DNA from 2 places in the Microbulbifer sp. Q7 genome. Region 1 is predicted to be linked to the other one. Evidence: predicted binding sites of a transcription regulator. Region 1 holds the regulator's gene; the other holds the start of a gene.

Region 1 (7,411 bases):
CAGGCTCGCAGGCGCCCAGATCCACACTGGCTGTGACCTTCTCTAAAAGGTTAGCACGTCAGTAGCCGGCACAGCGGAAGCGTTAACCGCATCCGGGCCACTACTATAAAAGGAAGCACCGGTATGCCCGGCAGCGCCCTACGGCGGCCGCCCCGTCCACCATTTTCTAGAATCAACCGAAGTATCGCGGCCAGCCGCCCCACACGGCGCCGCCCTGGATCATCCAGCGAGAGTTATCATGGGAAAAGATCTGATCATACAGGCCGGGCGCCGCACCATTGCCATGGAGACCGCGGCCGTAGCCGCCCTTGAGTCGCGCATCGGCGCCGATTTCAAGCGGGCCTGCGATTTGATCCTGGAGTGCAAGGGTCGCGTGATTGTTTCTGGCATGGGGAAATCTGGTCATATCGGGCGCAAAATTGCCGCCACCCTCGCTAGCACCGGCACACCGAGCTTCTTTGTGCACCCGGGCGAAGCTAGCCACGGGGACCTGGGCATGATCACCCGACAGGACCTGGTCGTTGCCATTTCCAATTCGGGCTCCTCTGCCGAGGTTCTCACCCTGCTTCCGCTACTCAAGCGCCTGGGCATCCCCCTGATTAGCATGACCGGCAAGCCGGACTCCCCGCTTGCCCAGTCCGCCGACGTGAACCTGGATATTGCGGTCGACACGGAGGCCTGCCCACTGAATCTGGCCCCTACGTCGTCTACCACCGTCACCCTGGTAATGGGCGACGCCCTCGCCGTGGCGCTGCTCGAGGCCCGCGGGTTCACTGCCGAAGACTTTGCCTTCTCCCACCCCGGCGGCGCGCTCGGCCGCCAGCTGCTGCTCAAGGTGGAGGACGTGATGCACGCCGGCGACGAACTGCCTCAAGTGGCCCCCGATACACCTCTGGCCACCGCCCTGCTGGAAATGACCAGTAAAGGATTCGGCATGACGACAGTGGTCGATGGCGCTGGCCAGCTGCTCGGCGTGTTTACCGACGGCGATTTACGTCGCGTCATCGACCAGAAATTCGAGCTGGACAGCGCCACCATGGCCCAGGTCATGAGCCGTCGCCCCAAGACCGTCGGCGCGCACACGCTCGCCGCGGAAGCATTGCGGATCATGGAAGACAACAAGATCACCGCGCTGGTGGTGGAGGACGCCGAACACCACCCGATCGGCCTGCTGCACATGCACGACATACTGCGCGCGGGTGTGATCTGACAGACCGCGACACTCTGGATACAGGAAAAGGAATAAAGGAAAAGCCCCGTGAGCCACACCAATAACGCGCCCAGCGACCAGGAAATCCAGGATAGACTGAGCCGGGTCCGCCACCTGATTCTCGACGTGGACGGCGTACTGACCGACGGACGGCTGTACTTTGATAATCACGGCAACGAACTGAAGACCTTCCACACCCTGGATGGGCACGGCATCAAGATGCTGCAGCAATCGGGTGTGGCCGTCGCCATTATTACCGGTCGACGCAGCTCGCTGGTTGAAAAACGTGCGCACGACCTGGGTATCACCCGGCTGATTCAGGGGCGTGAAGACAAATACAGCGCCTTTCAGGAGTTATTTGCCAACGAGCCCTACGCACTGGAAAACATTGCCTACGTGGGCGATGACTACCCGGACCTGCAACTGATGACCCGCGTCGGCTGCCCAATTGCCGTCCCCGACGCGGCACCACCGGTAATTGAGCGCGCACTGTTCACCACCGAGCACAAAGGCGGGCTTGGCGCAGTCCGGGAAGTCTGCGACCGCATCATGCAGGCGCAGGGCACCTTTGAAGCCGCACTGGCACCCTATCTGGCGCAGGCTGAAAAATAATTGTCGGGCCGGAACCTGACCGCACCAACACAGACTAACTGTCAGGCCCCGTTTGACGGGCTGGCAGGCTAACAGGAAACACTCGATACATGCGCACCTGGCTACCACTGGTGATTGTGGTGATGCTGATTTCCCTGGGGCTCTGGTTCGCCGAGAGCCCGCCGGAACAGCTGATGGGCAAGCGCCCCACCCAGCAGGAACACAACAGGGCCGCGGACCTTATCATCCGGGGCGCCCGCACGCGTCACTACGATGTGAACGGCAACCTCGCTTATGAAGTCGATGCCGAGCGCGTCACTTTTTTCCAGTTTGCCCGACGCGACCGGGCAGATCTCACTGAGCCGCGCATGATGTTTTACCAGGGTGAAGACTCCCGCTGGCGCACGGAATCGCGCTCTGGTGTCGCCTACAACAATGGGCAAAGGGTCGTACTGAAGGGGGATGTCTCCATCAAGGAGCTGCCGGGGCCAGGTATTACCCTGCGGACACCGAAAATCGAAATCAGGCCTCGCGAAGAATTCGCCGAGACTGACAAAGTTGTTACCATTACCGACGGCCCCAACCTCACAACCGGCAAGGGCCTCCGCGCCGATCTAAAACAAGACAAGGTGGAAATTCTGTCCGATGTGGAAAGCCGCTATGAAGTCCGCTAATACCGCCCGCACACTGCTCGCAACCACGTTGGCGGCGGTGGTCGCGCTGGCCAGCCTGCAGGCGCAGGCTCTACCCAATGATCGCCAGCAGCCTGTGAAAGTATCCGCCGACAACCTGGAGGCCAACCGCAGCAAAAACCTCTCGGTCTATAGCGGCAATGTGGTCATTACTCAGGGCTCCCTACAGATCCGCGCAGACCGGGTCGAGGTACACGGCAATGCCAGCGGCGAAATCCGCAAGGTGGTCGCCGTCGGCACCCCTGCCCATTTCCAGCAGCAAGTGGAAGAAAGCACCAGCCCGGTCAAGGCGCGCGCCCGGCGAATTGAATTTCTGGTGAGCACCGATGCCCTGCAGCTGACCGGTGAAGCCTTCGTCGACCGGGACGGCAACACCCTCTCCGCCGAGCGCATCGATTACGACCTCAATAGCGAGCAGATGCAGGCCCAGGGCCAATCGGAGAAGAAGCGCGTGGAAATGATCTGGAAGCCCGAAGCGCAGCCCGCCCCCAAACCGGTCGAAGACGGCCAGTAGGCCATCCGCCCCATGGGGCCAGCGCCTGCAGAACTCACCAGACAGATGTGGCCATTGCCACTGCACTAGATACCGGAATTCGCCATGCCGACGCTCAAAGCGTTACATCTCGCCAAGCAGTACAAAAAACGCAAAGTCGTTCAGGATGTGTCCGTGAGCGTATCCAGCGGGCAGGTGGTGGGCCTGCTGGGCCCCAATGGTGCCGGCAAGACCACGTGTTTCTACATGATCGCCGGCCTGGTCCAGGCGGATGCCGGCCAGGTCATGATCGACGACGAAGATATCACCGGTCTTTCCATGCACGGCCGCGCCCGCAAGGGCATTGGCTACCTGCCTCAGGAAGCATCGGTATTCCGCCGCCTGACCGTGGCGGACAACATTCTCGCCATTCTCGAAACCCGCAAGGACCTCAACCGTAGCCAGCGTATGGCGCAACTTGAGGCCCTGCTGGAGGAATTCCACATCACCCACATCCGCGACAGCCTGGGGATGGCGCTGTCCGGCGGCGAGCGCCGTCGCGTTGAAATTGCGCGGGCCCTGGCGACCAACCCCGCCTTTGTCCTGCTGGATGAACCCTTTGCCGGTGTCGACCCCATCTCGGTCAACGATATCAAGCAAATTATCCGCCATCTGCGGGACCGCGGTATCGGCGTACTGATTACCGACCACAATGTGCGCGAAACCCTGGATATCTGCGAGACCGCATTTATCGTCAGCGAGGGGCATATCATCGCCCACGGTGACCCAAGAGACGTGGCAGAAAACAAACAGGTGAAAGATGTCTATCTGGGACACGAATTCACCATTTAAGCGGTTTGCTAGGGGTTCATCTGCCCCGCGCCCCATTCTGTAGGCCGCTATCACACACAGCAACCTTGTGACCGGATCCACAAAAATTTTCGGCATGCTTATTGCTTAAGCTGCCTCTTGTGTTCCGATTTGCCGCAAGGTAGTCTGCAGGAAATGAGCTTTACGCCGCCGTATCAAGCATCAAATCTGCTGCGGCGGGCCAACGCCAGAATTTTCTGCCGGCAAACCCCCATATGAAGCAGTCACTCCAGTTAAAACTCGGCACACAGCTGACAATGACACCGCAATTGCAACAGGCGATCCGCCTGCTGCAATTGTCGACGCTGGATCTGCAACAGGAAATCCAGTCCGCCCTAGACAGCAACCCCCTGCTGGAATCCGACTTCGACGAACACGCCGGCGAATCCCATCAGGACCAGAACACCCCCGCGCAATCCGAAACCAAAGAGCCGGAAACCCGTGCGCAGGAAGCTGCCCGAGAGACGCAAAGCGAGTCTACGGCCGAGGGTGACTGGAACAGCGAAATCCCGGACGACCTGCCAGTCGATACCCGCTGGGACGACATTTACACCGGCGGTAGCTACAGCGGTGGCGATGGCGATGAGTACGCGCTGGAACAGCGCAACGCGGCCTCCGAAAGCCTGCAGGACCACCTGCTTTGGCAGTTAAACCTGACCCCGCTGACGGATATCGACAAGCTGATCGGCGAAACCCTGATCGACGCCATTGCCCCCAACGGTTTCCTCGACGCGGACCTCGACGAGGTGGCCGCAACCTTCGAGGTGGAGGCCGACGAGGTGCTGACCGTACTGAAAACCATTCAGCAGCTGGAACCCGCGGGCTGTGGCGCCCGCGACCTGCGCGAGAGCCTGCTATTGCAATTGCGCCAGTTGCCGGAGGAGACACCGTGGATCACCGAGGCCCTGCTGGTAGTGAGCCAGCACCTCGACCTGCTGGGCAAGCGGGACTTCCGCCAGCTGACCCGCCGCACGCGGCTCAACGAGTCACAGCTAGGCGAGGTCATGCGACTGATCCAGACCCTCACCCCGTATCCAGGGGAAGCCTTCGGCGGTGAAGAACCCCAGTATGTGGTGCCCGATGTGATCGTCAGCCGCAAGCACAATCGCTGGGTGGTCGAGCTCAACCCGGAAACCACCCCCAAGCTGCGTATCAATGACACCTATGCCTCACTGATCAAACGCGCCGACAATTCCAGTGACAACAATTACCTGCGCGACAACCTCCAGGAAGCACGCTGGTTCCTGAAAAGCCTGCAAAGCCGCCACGAGACACTGCTCAAGGTAGCCAGCTGCATTGTGGAAAAACAGCAGGGCTTCTTTGAGCTGGGGCCGGAGGGTATGAAACCCATGGTACTGGCGAACATTGCCGAGACCATCGGCATGCACGAGTCGACCATTTCCCGGGTAACCACCCAGAAGTACATGCTCACGCCCCGCGGCGTCTTCGAGCTGAAATACTTCTTCTCCAGCCATGTGAGCACCGACTCCGGGGAGGATGCCTCATCCACCGCCATCCGCGCCCTGATCCGTAAGCTGATTGATGCCGAACAGCCACGCAAACCGCTGTCAGACAACAAAATCACCCAGGAACTGGACTCCCAGGGTATTAAAGTCGCGCGGCGCACGGTCGCCAAGTACCGAGAATCCATGGGTATTCCCTCGTCCAGCGAGAGAAAGCGACTGGTTTAACTGCAGCAGTCACTGATTGCGGGAATTTCCTTCGTCGCCTGCACACTTTCTGTACAACCAATGGCTATACATTGAGTGTATCCTTCCATTCTGGCGCACTTCCTAGTAGGGTTGCCGCCCTGTGCGGGGGTCCAGCCAGATTTGTGTTGCACCCGATGAGGAGAAATCCATGCAGATCAATATCAGTGGCCACCATGTAGACGTTACTCCGGCCATTCGCGATTACTGCCAGACCAAACTGGACAAGCTCTCCCGCCACAATGACCTGATTACCAATACTCAGGTCATCCTTTCCGTCGACAAACTGATCCAGAAAGCCGAGGCACGGGTTCACGTGAACGGCAACAAGGATATTTTTGCCGATTCGGAATCTGAGGACATGTACGCAGCGATCGATTCGCTGACTGACAAACTCGACCGGCAACTGCTGAAACACAAAGAGAAGTTGCGCAGTCACCGCTAGTCGTAACACAACCAGGTTACCGGCTGGCCTGCACCGCTAGATCATCAGTACGTTATGACATTGGAAGCATTACTCTCTCCCCGCCTGAGCCTTTGCCATCTGGCGGGGAGCAGCAAAAAAAAGCTGTTACTCAACATCGCCCAGGCGATTTCAGAGCAACATCCCGATCTGGACTCTGACACGATCTTCAACCAGCTGGTCGCCCGGGAGCGCCTCGGCTCTACCGGTATCGGCGAGGGTGTCGCCATTCCTCACTGTCGCCTGCCCGGTTGTGCGGGCCCGATCGGCGTACTCTGCACCACATCCCCGGCGGTGGACTTCGATGCCATCGACCGCCAACCGGTGGACTTGCTGTTTGCCCTGTTGGTACCCGAAGACTCGGACCAGGAGCACCTGGACACCCTCGCCGAAATTGCTGCCCTGTTCAGCGACAGCCGCGTACGTGAAAAGCTGCGCGCGGCCACCACCAGCGACGAACTATACGCACTGGCCATCAACAGCGCTGCCGCGGCATAATAGGCCGCGAATGCCGGCGACAGCCCGTTGCCGGTGCCGCTCAAGTTAGCCACTCTGGCCGCATACTGCGCCGGATTCAGCAAGGAGTGCGTGTTCTATGCGACTGGTCATAATCAGCGGCCGCTCGGGCTCCGGAAAGAGCTCCGCGCTGCAACTGCTGGAAGATGTTGGCTTCAATTGCATCGACAACCTCCCGGCCAGCCTGCTGCCCGAACTCATCCGCCGAGTCGCCGAGCAACCCTCCCAAGAAAACACCCAGCTGGCGCTTGGCATCGACGCCCGCAACCTGTGGCACGATGTGCGTCAGGCTCCCAAGGTCATCAACGACCTGCGCGACAGCGGCATCGATTGCGACGTCATCTACCTGGATGCGCGCTCGCCGGTACTGGTGCAACGATTCAGCGAGACCCGCCGCAAACACCCCCTGAGCGACAGCCACACCCACCTGCTTGAAGCGCTCAATCGCGAGAAGGAGCTGCTGGCACCGCTCGCGTCCATGGCCGACCTGGTCATTGATACCAGCAGCCTCAGCCTGCACCAGCTGCGCGACCAGATGAAATCCCGGGTCGTGGGCAAAGACTCGCCCGGCATGGCCATCCTGTTCCAGTCCTTTGGTTTCAAGCACGGTGTGCCCGTCGATGCAGACCTGGTGTTTGACCTGCGCTGCCTGCCCAACCCCTACTGGATACCGGAACTGCGCAACAAAACCGGCATGGACCCGGAAGTGGCCGAATTCCTGCAGTCTCACCAGGAGACCAGGGATATGCAGCGAGACATCACCCAGTTCCTGGAACGCTGGCTACCCAGTTATCAGCAAAGCAACCGCAGCTATACCTCGGTATCAATCGGTTGCACTGGCGGCCGCCACCGCTCGGTGTACATGGTGGAGCAGCTGGCCAAAGCCTT
Region 2 (7,411 bases), 300 kb from region 1:
CTGGCGTTATGCCATCGGTCTCACCGGTGTGATTGCGCTGGTATACAGTGTGATCTACTACCGCTCAGTAACCGACACCCCCAAGGGCGGAACCTATTTCAAACCGAAGAAGATCGGCGGCATGGAAGTGTCCAGCCCTTCGGACTTCGTGCTGCTGCTGATCATGAAAGTGCCGATGTACGCAGCACTGGCGCTACTCACCTGGAAGCTCTCTCCACATGGAGTCGGCATTCTGGCGCAGCCGGTGGCGGTTGTAATTTATGTGGCACTGGCAGCACTGTATGTGTTTGATGCGAAGAAGTGTTACGACATCAATAAAGAGCTCTTCGTGCAGCTGCCGGAGCCGATTCACCGCTACAAGTTCAAGCAGGTGGCGGTTTTGAACATTCTGTACTTCGCGACCTTTGGCTCTGAACTTGCGGTAATTTCGATGTTACCGCTATTTTTCTCGGAGACCTTTACTCTGGATCCGGTGAAGGCGGGCCTGCTGGCTTCGGCTTATGCGTTTATGAACCTGATGTCTCGCCCGGCGGGCGGCCTGATCAGCGACCGGTTCGGGCGCAAGAGCACGTTGCTGATCCTGACAGCTGGTCTGGCGCTGGGTTACCTGACCATGAGCATGATCGATAGCGAGTGGCCGCTGTATCTGGCGGTGGCTGCGGCGATGGCATGCTCGTTCTTCGTGCAGTCGGGTGAGGGCGCGGTGTTTGCGGTGGTACCGCTGATCAAGCGTCGCCTGACCGGGCAGATTGCGGGAATGACCGGGGCTTACGGCAATGTAGGCGCGGTGTTTTACCTCACGGTATTGAGCATGGTTTCGTACGAGACCTTCTTCTTGGTAATTGCCGGCACTGCGGTACTCGGCTTTGTCACACTGTTGTTCCTGGAGGAGCCGGAAGGTCAGATGGCAGAGGTCATGCCGGATGGTAGTGTTTCTCTGATTGACGTTGCTTAATTTAAATTCCCGGGCAGCCGTTAACAGGTTCCCGGGCCCACTCCATCACTTACTATTGCCGGCACCAATTTGAACACCACCTGCGAAACCATCACTGTGCCCGATTCCGACCTACAGGCTTCCAATTCCGAAAACCTCGAGTTCGCGACGGCCACTGAGTGCGGCCAGCGCGCTTACAACGACGACGCGGTTGCGGTCTACCGGGCCACAGGCAGTGATCGGCGTTACCGCGGTTCACTGGTGGCGATTGCGGATGGCGTTGGCAGTGCCGAGGCCGGGGGTGCAGCGGCGCGGGCGGCGGTGAGCGGATTTATTTCCGACTATTACAGTACGCCGGACTCCTGGTCGGTGAAGCAGGCGGCTGCGCGGGTCTTGCATGCGCTCAATAGCTGGCTGTATCGCCAGAGCGGCGGTGCCGATGAGGTGCAGCGGGGCTGGCTGACGACCTTTTCGGCGGTGGTGCTGAAGGGAGCCACGGCGCATCTGATCCATATTGGCGACTCGCGTATTTACCGGTTGCGGGATGGCAAGCTGGAGTGCCTGACACAGGATCACAGTCGCACCCTGGGACCGGGGCGGACGTTCTTAAGCCGGGCGCTGGGCATGGATGCGCATATCGAGGTGGATTACCGGCAGGAGTCGCTGGAACCGGCCGACCTGTTTTGTGTGACGACGGATGGAATTCACGACTTCTTGCCCCACAGGCAGTTCGCCCATCTGCTCACTGAACATCAACTACAAGCGGCGCAGCCATTGCTGGCGGCTGCGCTGGATAACGGTAGCGAGGACAATCTGAGCCTGGCGTTGTGCCGGGTGAATGTCGTGGACTCACTGGAGGCGGAGGATGTGATACTGGCGACGAGCCAGCTGCCCTTTCCGCCACCGTTGCAGCCGGGCAACAAGATCGACGGCTACGAGGTACTGCAGGAGCTGCATGCGAGCAGCCGCAGCTATTTGTACCTGGTGCGGGATATGACATCCCACGCGCTGCGCGCTTTGAAAGCACCGTCAGAAAACTTTAGTGATGACCCAGCCTATATAGAGCGGTTCATTGCTGAGGAATGGACTGGGCGCCGGCTCGAGCACCCGGCCATTGTAAAGGTGTTTCCGCCACGCAAGGAACGCAAGTTCCTCTATCACGTCCTGGAGTATGTAGATGGACAGAATCTGCGGCAGTGGATGCAGCTGAACCCGGAGCCACCACTGGATCACGTACGTAACCTGATTGAGCAATTGGTGAGCGCACTGCGCCGTCTGCAGCGGCTGGAGATCGTGCACGGGGACCTGAAGCCAGAAAATATCATGTTGGATTCTTCCGGCCGCCTGAAGCTAATCGACCTGGGCGGCGCCAATGCGGCTGGCTTGGAGGAATTATTGCGCTACCAAGGCAGCGCGCCACCGGGCAGCAAAAATTACTGTGCACCGGAATATTTCTGTGGGGATGCGGCCAGCCACCGATCGGATATTTTTTCTCTCGGGGTCATTGCCTATGAGCTACTGACCGGTCATTACCCCTATAAGGAACGTTTCGGCAGCAGTCACTATCAATTGAAGAGTTACGCCAGCCTGAAGTATCTGAGTGCGCGCAAGCACCGGAATGATATTCCAGACTGGATCGACGGCGCCCTGCGCCGTGCCTGCGCACCCGACCCCAAAACACGCTACCCGGCGCTGTCCGAGTTCGTACACGATCTCCGCACGCCGAACAAGCGCTTCAATACCGCCGACAAGCCGCCACTAATGGAGCGCAATCCATTGCTGTTCTGGCAAATTGTCGCCGCGCTGGCGATTTTTTCGCATCTTTTATATTTCCTGTAGGCGCCATATAAAAAACCTTAAGCAACGCAGCGCTTTATTCAGGCAACTTGTCCGCCCCAGAGCCACGTAATACCTGTCGCTACATCACAGGAGCCTGCATCACAGAAATCCCGCCCGCACTTCTTTGAGGCAAAACCCCATCTGACGCACCACTTTATTGCAGCTCATATGCCCTGGTCATCGCCAAACCGCATCAACACTGTGGATGTGCGGGTTTTTGGCGGCGGAAGAAATTGGCACAGAGATTGAATACCAATAGTCACAATCCGAAATTCTTTTAGCAAGGCAACGGCGCCTACCACTCTTCGACAGAAGAGGGGACGCCCGTGAGCCTCTCGCGCCCCAGGCCCTCCCCCAGCGCTTCACTTCTGTCGAACGATTCAGGCACAAACGGCAGAGATTATGGTTAAGCAAAAAATCGTCGTCATCGGCAACGGCATGGTGGGTCACCACTTCCTGGAACAACTGGCAAACCGTCCCGAACGGGAACTGTTTGACGTACTCGTTTTCTGCGCCGAACCCCGTCCCGCCTACGACCGGGTTCACCTCTCCGAGTACTTCGGCGGTCGCACCGCCGACGACCTGGCCATGGGCAAGGTGGAGCAGTACCGCGAATGGGGCTACGATCTGCGCCTGAACGATGCAGCCGTCAGCATCGATCGCGAAAATAAAATCGTGACTTCCGCTAGCGGTGCTTCCGCAGCGTACGACCACCTGGTTCTGGCCACCGGCTCCTACCCCTTTGTGCCGCCAATTCCCGGCCACAAGCATGACAAGTGCTTCGTTTACCGTACCATTGAAGACCTCGACAACATCCAGGCCGCCGCCAAAGACGGCAAGGTGGGCGTGGTTGTGGGCGGTGGCCTGCTGGGTCTGGAAGCGGCCAACGCACTCAAGCAGCTGGGTTTGGAAGCCCACGTGGTGGAGTTCGCCCCGGGCCTGATGTCCGTGCAGCTGGACGAAGGCGGCTCCAAACTGCTGCGCGAAAAGATCCAGGCGCTGGGCGTAACCGTCCACACCAGCACCGCCACGGAGCTGATTGAAGAGGTCGATGGCGGCCGTCTGCGCATGACCTTTCAAGACAAAGGCGAGAGTAAAGGCGACAAGTCCCTGGATACCGACCTGATCGTATTCTCTGCCGGCATCCGCCCGGAAGATAGCCTGGCGAAGTCCGCCGGTATCGAACTGGGTGAGCGCGGCGGTATCGTGGTCGACAACCACTGCCGCACATCCGATAAGAACATTTACGCCATCGGTGAGTGTGCCCTGTTCAATAACTTTATCTTCGGTCTGGTAGCGCCCGGCTACACCATGGCACGCACCGCTGTTTCCCTGCTGTGTGGGGAGGCGGCGGAGTTCAACGGTGCGGACATGAGCACCAAGCTGAAACTATTGGGCGTGGAAGTAGGCTCCATTGGCGACGCCCATGGCCGTGCGGAAGGCTCCGCGGCGATCACCTTCGTGGACGAGCAGACCGGCGTGTACAAGCGGATGATTACCGACCGCGAAGGCAAGAAACTGCGCGGTGCCGTACTGGTGGGCGACACCGGTGATTACGACACCCTGCTGCAATATCACCTGAACGATATGGACCTGCCGGAGCACCCGGAGCAATTGATCCTGCCGGCTCTGGACGGCGCAGCACCGGCACTGGGTGCCGATGCACTGCCAGACACCGCCACCATCTGCTCCTGTCACAACGTGAGCAAGGGCGATATTGTCGGCGCGGTTCAGGGTGGTTGCTGCTCTTTGGGCGAGGTCAAGGACTGCACCAAGGCATCCACCGGCTGTGGCGGCTGTGCGGCGCTGCTGAAAAATGTAGTGGATACAGAACTCGCTGCGCTGGGTGTGGAAGTCAATAACGATCTGTGCCCACATTTCCCTTACACCCGCCAGGAAATTTTCCATATGGTGCAGGTGGAGGAAATTAAAACCTTTGACGAGCTGCTGCACAGGCATGGCACCGGCAAGGGCTGTGAAATCTGTAAGCCGACGGCGGCATCCATCTTTGCCTCCCTGTGGAATGAACATATCCATAACAAGCCCCACGTTGGCCTGCAGGATACCAACGATACGTTCATGGCGAATATGCAGAAAAACGGCACCTATTCCGTGGTACCGCGTATTGCCGGTGGTGAAATCACCCCGGACAAGCTGATTGTTCTCGGGCAGGTGGCGAAGAAGTATGACCTGTACACCAAGATCACCGGCGGCCAGCGGATCGACCTGTTCGGCGCACGCTTGGAGGAACTGCCGGAGATCTGGCGCGAGCTGACCGATGCGGGCTTTGAGACGGGCCACGCTTACGGAAAGTCTTTGCGTACGGTGAAGTCCTGTGTCGGCAGTACCTGGTGTCGCTTCGGGGTGCAGGACAGTGTGGGCATGGCGCTCACCGTGGAGAACCGCTACAAGGGCCTGCGTTCGCCACACAAGATCAAGATGGCGGTTTCCGGTTGTACCCGTGAGTGTGCAGAGGCACAAAGTAAAGATATTGGGGTGATCGCGACGGAAAACGGCTGGAACCTGTACGTTTGTGGCAACGGCGGTATGCGTCCGCGCCATGCGGACCTGTTTGCTACAGATCTGGACGATGTGACTCTGATTAAATATATCGATCGGGTGTTGATGTTCTATGTGCGCACGGCCGACAAGCTGCAGCGTACTTCGGTGTGGATGGAGAACCTGGAAGGGGGTCTGGATTACCTGCGTGAGGTAGTCATCGAAGACAAGCTGGGTATCTGCGAAGAACTGGAACGCCAGATGGGCAATGTGGTTGGCACCTACCAGTGTGAATGGAAAACCGCGATCAACGACCCGGAGATGCTGAAGCGCTTCCGCCAGTTTGTGAACACCGACGAGAAAGACGAGAAGATCGTGTTCGTGGAAGAGCGCAAGCAACGTCGCCCGGCCACTGAAGAAGAAATCGTCAAGATTGCTGAGCCGGCTTAGGGGCTTTTGTAGCCCGGTGGCGGTGGAGCACCGGGTGTAAAGTTTCAGGACCACTGTAAACCCATCCCTGGGCGTTGCGGCGCAAACTTCCTGTTTGCGACGCTCCTGAAACTTTACACCCGGCACTCCACCTTCACATCTACCTTCTGCGTGTAGCGCGCTAATAGTGAGTTAATGATTTTTCACCACCCTACTCTTTCCATTCCTAAGTGGAGAACCAGAATGAGCGAAGTTGCCATAACCCGCGCCGAGTGGCTGCAAGTCTGCAAGCGATCAGATCTTGTAGCCAATTCCGGAGTATGCGCTCTTGTGGGCGGTCGTCAGATTGCCCTGTTTTTTTTACCCGACCAGGAACCCCAGCTGTACGCCATAGACAACTGGGACCCTATTGCCAACGCCGGCGTTATCGGCCGCGGCTTGGTTGCGGAGATCAACGGTGACCTGACCGTGGCATCGCCGCTGTACAAGCAACACTACCGACTGACCGACGGCCAGTGCCTGGAAGAGGAAGACATTCAGCTGGATACCTTTCCCATTGCCTTTGAAGGCGATGACGTGTTGATTCAGGTCGGTTAATACAACGCACATAAACAAGCAGTCGACGATGGCATTAACAGAACTGTTCAGCGCCCGCAGGTCCTGCACTACCTGCCCTTATTGCGGGGTGGGGTGTGGGGTGGCGGCGACGCGGGAGTCCAGTCCGGCCTCGGGTGAGGAGGTAATCCGAATTCAGGGGGACACGCAGCATCCGGCAAATTTTGGAAAGCTGTGCGTCAAGGGCTCTTCCCTGGCGGATACGCTCGGTGACCATGGGCGGCTGTTAAAGCCGAAGTTGCACGGCGAGGAGTGTGATTGGGATACGGCAATGGAATTTGCCGCGTCCAGGCTGCGTGCGACCATCGATGAGCACGGACCGGATTCTGTGGCGTTTTACCTGTCCGGCCAGTTGCTGACAGAAGACTATTACGTGGCCAACAAGCTGATGAAAGGGTTTATCGGCACGGCCAACGTCGATACCAATTCTCGCCTGTGTATGTCCTCTGCCGTAGCCGCCTACAAACGCGCGTTTGGCGCCGACGCGGTGCCCTGCAATTACGAGGATCTGGACGAGGCGGAGTTGGTGGTACTGATCGGCTCAAATGCCGCTTGGACCCATCCGATTCTGTTCCAACGCATGCAGGCAGCCAATGCCAAGCTGGTGGTGGTCGACCCTCGCAGCAGTGCTACTACGGAAATGGCGGATCTGCATCTGGCGATTACCCCGGGCAGTGATGCGGCGCTGTTTAACGGGTTGCTACATTACCTGACCGAATCCGGTGCGCTGGATCAGCGATTCATCGACAATCACACGGAAAACTTTGCCGATACGCTCTACGCCGCAGCGGAATGGACACCGGAGAAGGTGGCGAAATACTGCAGCGTCGATCTGGAACAGTTACTCGAATTCTATGCGCTGTTCAGTAGAACAGAGAAGACGGTGAGCTTCTATTCCCAGGGTGTCAACCAGTCCAGCACCGGCACCGACAAGAACAACACCATTATCAATTGCCACCTGGCTACCGGGCGTATCGGTAGGCCGGGTTGCGGCCCCTTCTCCATCACCGGCCAGCCCAATGCCATGGGCGGTCGCGAAGTGGGCGGCCTGGCGAATATGCTCGCCGCGCATATGGACTTCACCGAGGACAATAT

Evidence for each region. The regulator sigma-54, encoded in region 1, starts transcription at its own class of promoters, with help from an activator protein. The targets are predictions, from matches to a motif close to TGGCACANNNNTTGCNNT.
Region 2: a site for sigma-54 is predicted at 3,008-3,025, ahead of nirB (nitrite reductase large subunit NirB). Genes of this name have one in related genera too.

The regions. Positions count from the first base shown of each region.
Region 1 is NZ_LROY01000002.1:1,991,251-1,998,661, forward strand. It holds gene AU182_RS14030 (KpsF/GutQ family sugar-phosphate isomerase) at 239-1,210, shown strand; gene AU182_RS14035 (HAD family hydrolase) at 1,259-1,822, shown strand; gene lptC (LPS export ABC transporter periplasmic protein LptC) at 1,912-2,475, shown strand; gene lptA (lipopolysaccharide transport periplasmic protein LptA) at 2,462-3,007, shown strand; gene lptB (LPS export ABC transporter ATP-binding protein) at 3,092-3,817, shown strand; gene AU182_RS14055 (RNA polymerase factor sigma-54) at 4,051-5,526, shown strand; gene hpf (ribosome hibernation-promoting factor, HPF/YfiA family) at 5,696-5,989, shown strand; gene ptsN (PTS IIA-like nitrogen regulatory protein PtsN) at 6,044-6,505, shown strand; gene rapZ (RNase adapter RapZ) at 6,603-7,411, shown strand, end outside.
Region 2 is NZ_LROY01000002.1:2,294,092-2,301,502, forward strand. It holds gene AU182_RS15125 (NarK family nitrate/nitrite MFS transporter) at 1-955, shown strand, start outside; gene AU182_RS15130 (bifunctional protein-serine/threonine kinase/phosphatase) at 1,052-2,773, shown strand; gene nirB (nitrite reductase large subunit NirB) at 3,176-5,722, shown strand; gene nirD (nitrite reductase small subunit NirD) at 5,945-6,298, shown strand; gene AU182_RS15145 (nitrate reductase) at 6,327-7,411, shown strand, end outside.